2 linked regions of the Methyloterricola oryzae genome follow. The protein of the gene in region 1 binds, or shares a complex with, the protein of each later gene. Links are inferred from orthologs where the notes say so. Each region holds a gene or a part of one and is shown in the gene's direction. Other genes may lie near its edges.

Region 1 (3,638 bases):
ATTTGCTGCGGATCGCCGCCGCCGACCCGCTTGAAGGCGCCACACCCCTCGGAAGCGAAATAGCACACGTCCATGGCCGGCGCATAGACCACGCCCAAAACCGGTAGGTGCTGATGGATCAGCGCCACGTTGACCGTGAATTCCCCGTTACGTTTGACGAATTCTTTGGTGCCGTCCAAGGGGTCGATCAGCCAATAGGTTTCCCAGGCGCTGCGGGCCGCGAAGGGTAGGTCGGCGGATTCTTCGGAGAGCACCGGATACACCGTGCTCAGTTTCTGTAAACCCTCGCTCAGGCAGTGGTGCGACGCCAGGTCCGCGGCGGTCAGCGGCGAATCGTCCTGCTTGAAGCCAACACGGAAATCGGAATTATAGATTTCGAGAATGCGACGCCCGGCTTCCAACGAGAGGGCGATGACTGGCTCCAAAAAACGGGAAGGCTCCTTCATAATGGGCATGGACAGGGTTCCTTTGCTGCTGCTCACGGGTGTTAATGCGCGCCACCGATACCGGAATGGAGGAGGAATATTAACCCATGATTGTATGGGATGACATTGATACCGTGTTTCTCGACATGGACGGCACGCTGCTGGATCTCAACTTCGACAACCATTTCTGGCAGGAATACATACCCGCCAAGTATGCCGAGCGCATGGGCATGGAACTCAGCGCCGCGCGGCAGGAACTGGGGCCGAAGTTTCGAGCCATGGAAGGGCGGCTCGAGTGGTATTGTCTCGATTACTGGAGCGAGCAGCTTCAATTGGACGTGGCAGGGCTCAAGCAGGAGATCGCCGGCTTGATTGCGGTGCTGCCCCATGTGCCTGAGTTTCTCGAGGCGGCGCGCAACAGCGGCAGGCGGCTGATTTTGGCGACCAACGCGCACCCCAAAAGCCTGGGGCTGAAGATGGAAAGAACCTGTCTTAACCGCTTCTTTGACGCCATCGTGAGTTCCCACGCCTTGGGTTTTCCCAAGGAACAGCCGGAATTCTGGCCGCGCCTCGCGGGCCAGGAACCGTTCGATCCCGCCCGGACCTTGCTGGTGGACGACAGTCTGCCGGTGCTGCGAGCAGCCAGGGTTCATGGCGTCGCCCACCTGGTGGCGGTGCGCAAGCACGATAGCCAGCGGCCCAGCCGAGACATCCGGGAGTTCTGTAGCATCGAGGACTTCAGCGAACTCATGCCCGGGCTCACGGCGGCGCGGGTCTTGAATTTTTGCGGGGATTAAGCTCAAATTGCCCCATTGCCGTCAGCGTCCTCCCATTGTGGGCCGCACACGTCCCTTTGCCCGCCGCAACCCATCAACAACCCGGAGATTTCCAGTGAGCGAGAAGATTCTGCATCTGAATGATGACGACTTTGAAGATAAGGTACTCAAAGCCGATGGTCCCGTATTGGTGGATTACTGGGCAGAGTGGTGCGGTCCCTGCAAGATGATTGCTCCGGTGCTGGAGGAGATTGCCAACGACTATGACGGCAAACTGACCATCGCCAAGATCAATATCGATGACAACCCGTCTACGCCGCAGCGTTATGGGGTGCGGGGCATACCGACGCTGATGCTGTTCAAGAATGGCGAAGTGGAGGCCACCAAGGTGGGCGCACTCTCCAAATCGCAGCTGGCGGCTTTCCTCGACAGCAATCTCGCTTGAGGCGGATGCGGCCCGTCTCGTCGCGGTTTCTGGACGGGCCCAATTACCTGTGCTATTTTTTCGCCAGAACTAAAGAAACTTCCTCTTAAGTCCGTGCCGGTTCCGGCGCTCCCCCTCTGATAGTTCTTGGACTCGACGCCTGCTCGCTCGAGTAACTCAATTCCAGCAACTGTTTCCTGAAAACCCGCATCCTCATTCTTAACCTATGAACCTTACCGACCTGAAGCGCAAGCCTGTTTCCGAACTGATCGAAATCGCCGAGTCCTTGGATATCGAAGGCGTGGCCCGAACCCGCAAACAGGACCTGATCTTTTCCATACTCAAGAAGCAGTCGAAGGGCGGCGAGGACATCTACGGCGACGGGGTGCTGGAAATATTGCAGGACGGATTCGGCTTCCTTAGGTCGACGGACAGTTCCTATCTGGCGGGCCCCGATGACATCTATGTGTCTCCCAGCCAGATACGCCGCTTCAGTCTGCGCACAGGCGACACGATTTCCGGCAAGATCAGGCCCCCTAAGGAGAGCGAACGCTATTTCGCCATGCTCAAGGTGGAGCAGATCAACTACGAACCGCCTGAAAACGCCAAGCACAAAGTCCTCTTCTCCAATCTCACGCCACTCTTTCCCAAGTCCCGCTTCGTCCTGGAGCTCGGCAACGGCACTACCGAAGACCTGACCGCACGCGTCATCGACCTCATCGCCCCTATCGGCAAGGGTCAGCGTGGTCTTATCGTGTCGCCGCCCAAGGCGGGAAAGACCATGATCCTGCAGAACCTGGCGCATTCCATCGCGGAGCAGAACCCGGAGTGCTATCTGATCGTGCTGCTCATCGACGAGCGCCCGGAAGAAGTAACGGAAATGCAGCGCAGCGTGAAGGGCGAAGTGGTGTCCTCCACCTTCGACGAACCGCCCGCCCGCCATGTGCAGGTGGCGGAAATGGTCATCGAGAAGGCCAAGCGCCTGGTGGAGCACAAGCGCGACGTGGTGATCCTGCTGGATTCCATCACCCGCCTGGCCCGCGCCTACAACACGGTGGTGCCCTCGTCCGGCAAGGTGCTCACCGGCGGTGTCGACGCCAACGCCCTGGAGCGGCCCAAACGCTTCTTCGGCGCGGCCCGCAACATCGAGGAAGGCGGCAGCCTGACCATTATCGCCACGTCCCTGATCGATACCGGCTCGCGCATGGACGAAGTGATCTACGAGGAATTCAAGGGCACCGGCAACATGGAACTGCATCTGGAGCGCAAGATTGCCGAGAAGCGCATCTATCCAGCCATCAACATCAACCGTTCCGGCACGCGCCGGGAAGAGTATCTGGTACCGCAGGAAGAACTGCAGAAATGCTGGATCCTGCGCAAGATCCTGCAACCCATGGACGAGATGGCGGCCAGCGAGTTCCTGCTGGGCAAGCTCAAGGACACCAAGACCAACGGCGAGTTTTTCGACTCCATGAAGCGCTGAGGCCGCGCTCAGGAAATCGTGGCGGAGGTTTCGGCGACGGCGGGCTTGCCGTTGCTGACAAGCAGCAGCAGGGAGGCTTCGTTGGCTGGCAGGGGCTTGCTGAAGTAGTTGCCCTGAATGTGGCGGCAGCCATTGTTGCGCAGGTATTCCGCCTGCTCCCGGGTTTCCACGCCCTCCGCCAGCAATTCCAGGTTCAGGCTCTTGCCCACGGCGATGATGGCCGTGGTGATGGCCACGTCTTCCGGGTTGTCCGGGATGCCGTCGATGAAGCTGCGGTCGATCTTCAGGGTGGCGATGGGAAAGCGCTTGAGGTAGCTCATGGACGAATAGCCGGTTCCGAAATCGTCGATCGAGAAGCGGATGCCCATGGCGCGCAGGCGCATCAGCTTGCGCATATTGGCGCCGGAACCGTCCATAAGCGTGCTTTCGGTGAGTTCCAGTTCCAAAAGGCGCGGGTCCATGCCGGTTTCCAGCACAATCTGCAGCACTTTCTCCGCCACGGTGTCGTCCTTGAACTGACGCCCCGAGAT
Region 2 (2,948 bases), 290 kb from region 1 along the record:
CCGCTGGTTCCGGATGGCTGTGGCGGATGCCGGTGAAGACCGAAAGGAAGCCCCCCACCACCAGCAGAGCATACTTGCCCACGGCGTCTACCAGTACGAGCCAGGACCAGCCGGTGTACAAGGAAACCCCGGCCAGGAAGGCCGCGGCCATCAGCACCGACGCACCCGTCCTGCCAAAGTCGTCCATCAGCAGGTCGGCCATTTCCTGACCCAGAATGCCACCGGTGGTGCCCGGCAAGGGAAGCGGGACACGCAGAATGTGCAAATCAGCCAGGCCGGCCCCTGCAATCAGGGCCAGGACCAGTCCGAACCAGCGCAGGACTTGGGTTAGAAACGTAGCCGGCGTCGCCGTATGTCGGCCCTTGTAGATCGAATGCCCATAACCCGCCAGGAGCAGCGGTATCAAGAAGGCGGTAATGCCCAGCAGGGATAGCGAAAGGTCTGAAATCCAGGCACCCACGGCGCCGCCGCCATTGACAATGGCCTTGCCCGTGCCGGAGTGAGACCAGCCGGCATCCGACGGTGCGAAGGTGATGAGGGAAATCAGGAAAAACAAGGCGACCGCCACATACGCCATGAAACCTGTTTCGCGAAGTCCCCGGCTTAGCGTGGCACCAATATCCGTGGCAGCTACGATCTTCTTCTCTACGTGCGACAAAATTCGCCCCAAATCAAGGAAATATGCTTACACAGTGTTTTTTCAGAGTAACGCCATTTTAGCATGGCCGCACTTTACGGACGAAAACCCCGTCGTCATACTAGCCTTTAGATTTCAGGAGACTGGCCAGCATCTGCCCGGTGGCGGCCTTCAGTTTACATCCTCTGGCACCGAACGTGCCTTGAGCCAGGTAGCCATGGACAAAAGCTGTGTCGCGGGAAGCGTGCCGCGATGAAAGCGATTCCGCCACCTGGGAACGGACAGCCTTACATGCCCATTTTTCAAACTCACCACTTCGACGAGGGAGTACATGAGCGATACCAAACATTGCCGCCTTCTGATTCTGGGCTCAGGCCCTGCCGGTTACACGGCGGCAGTCTATGCGGCCAGGGCCAACCTGAAACCGGTGATGATTACCGGCATTCAGCAGGGGGGGCAGCTCACCACCACGACGGATGTGGATAACTGGCCGGGTGATGCCGAGGGCGTACAAGGCCCGGAACTGATGGAAAGGATGCTCAAGCACGCGCAGCGCTTCGACACCGAGGTGATCTTCGACCACATCCACACGGCGGACCTTTCAGTGCGGCCTTTCCGCCTCGTCGGTGATTCCGGCACCTACACCTGCGACGCCCTGATCATCGCCACTGGCGCGTCGGCACGCTACCTGGGGCTGGATTCCGAGGAGGCATTCAAGGGGCGCGGCGTGTCTGCCTGCGCCACCTGCGACGGTTTCTTCTACCGTGGTAAACCGGTGGCGGTTATCGGCGGTGGCAATACCGCTGTCGAGGAAGCGCTGTACCTGGCAAATATCGCTTCGAAGGTGACGGTCGTGCATCGCCGAGACAAGTTCCGTTCGGAGAAGATCCTGTCCGACAAGCTCATCGAGCGCTCGAAGACCGGCAATGTGGAAATCGAGTGGAACCATGTCCTTGACGAGGTGCTGGGTGACAACATGGGCGTCACCGGCATGCGCATTAAACATGTGCAGGACGGAAGCACCAAGGATATTGCCCTGGACGGTGTGTTCGTGGCCATCGGTCACTCGCCCAACACCGAGATATTCAATGGCCAGTTGGACATGCGCGGCGGCTACATCGTGGTCAAGAGCGGCATCGAAGGCAATGCCACGGCCACCAGCGTGGAGGGCGTGTTTGCGGCGGGTGACGTGGCCGATTCGGTGTATCGTCAGGCGGTGACGTCGGCCGGCTCCGGCTGCATGGCCGCATTGGACGCTGAGCGTTACCTGGATAGTCTGGAGCAGGCCTGAAGCGCGCGGCAACGGCAGGGCTGCAGCGACTACCCGAGTCACCGGATGAGAGTTGACCGGGCGGTCGAGCCGCTTATTCGTCAGTAGGCGTATTCGCTCGGCGAGGCGCGCACCGCGCGGTCGCGCGCCCAACTGCGGATGTGGTCGCACTGCTCGCGCATGGTCTTGGACAAGGGAACGATCTTGCCGCCGGCGTGGAGCAGATCGTCCAGGGTCACGTTACGGTTCTCCAGGTGTGCCGCGGTGACCGCCGCGACCACACACTGCTCCACCTCGGCGCCGGTCCAGCCTTTGGTAAGGCGGACCAGTCGCTCCACGCCAAGGGCATCGGGATCGATGCCGCGGCGTTTTAGGTGGATGCGGAAGATGTCCACGCGCTCCTCGTCGATCGGCAGGTCGACGAAGAAGACCTCGTCGAAGCGGCCCTTGCGGATCATCTCGGCAGGCAAGAGATCAATGCGGTTGGCGGTGGCGGCCACGAACAGGCCACTGGCCTTTTCCTGCATCCAGGTCAGAAAGAAGGCGAAAATGCGGCCCTGTTCCCCCGATGTGGCGGAAGAGGTGATGCCCATTTCGATTTCATCGAACCAGACCACCGCCGGCGCGATTTCTTCGAGCATGTGGCAGGCTTTGACGAAGGCGCCTTCGGCACTGCCGTGGCGGCCCGAAAAGATTTCCGTCATGTCGATGCGGTAAAGGGGTAATTCGAAAGCCGAGGCGATGGCTTTCACCGAGAGGCTTTTGCCGCATCCGGAGATACCCATGATAAGTACGCCTTTGGGAACTATTTCAGCGCTGACGCTGTCTCGCATTTGGAAGAGTTCTCGCCGCTCGTCCAGCCATTGCTTGAGGACTTCCAGACCGCCTACCCGGTCGATGCGTGTGCCATCGGCTACGTATTCGATCATGCCGGTGCGGTTCACCAGCAACCGCTTTTCCTCGAACAGGGCTGGTAGGGAATTGCTGTCCAGCGTTTTGTTTGCGGCGATGGCCCTGCGAATCGCATGGCGTGCCTCATCC

The links.
Region 2: the proteins of trxA (region 1) and trxB are in contact, whole or in part, in a crystal structure (PDB 1F6M), measured with the Escherichia coli proteins. The link is inferred for Methyloterricola oryzae from one-to-one orthologs.

What each region holds. Positions count from the first base shown.
Region 1 is NZ_JYNS01000002.1:48,975-52,612, forward strand. What follows is about bases 1-2,981. They hold trxA (thioredoxin TrxA), read left to right. Parts: upstream 1-1,316; coding sequence 1,317-1,646; downstream 1,647-2,981. Other genes in these bases: cysQ (3'(2'),5'-bisphosphate nucleotidase CysQ), read right to left, coding at 1-455; yrfG (GMP/IMP nucleotidase), read left to right, coding at 533-1,222; rho (transcription termination factor Rho), read left to right, coding at 1,852-2,981. Also shown: more of rho, read left to right, coding at 2,982-3,108; EK23_RS04085 (putative bifunctional diguanylate cyclase/phosphodiesterase), read right to left, coding at 3,117-3,638. UniProt on the Escherichia coli protein: Participates in various redox reactions through the reversible oxidation of its active center dithiol to a disulfide and catalyzes dithiol-disulfide exchange reactions.
Region 2 is NZ_JYNS01000002.1:334,801-337,748, forward strand. It holds trxB (thioredoxin-disulfide reductase), read left to right. Parts: upstream 1-968; coding sequence 969-1,928; downstream 1,929-2,948. Other genes in the region: EK23_RS05305 (DNA translocase FtsK), read right to left, coding at 1-658; EK23_RS05315 (Ycf46 family AAA ATPase), read right to left, coding at 2,009-2,948.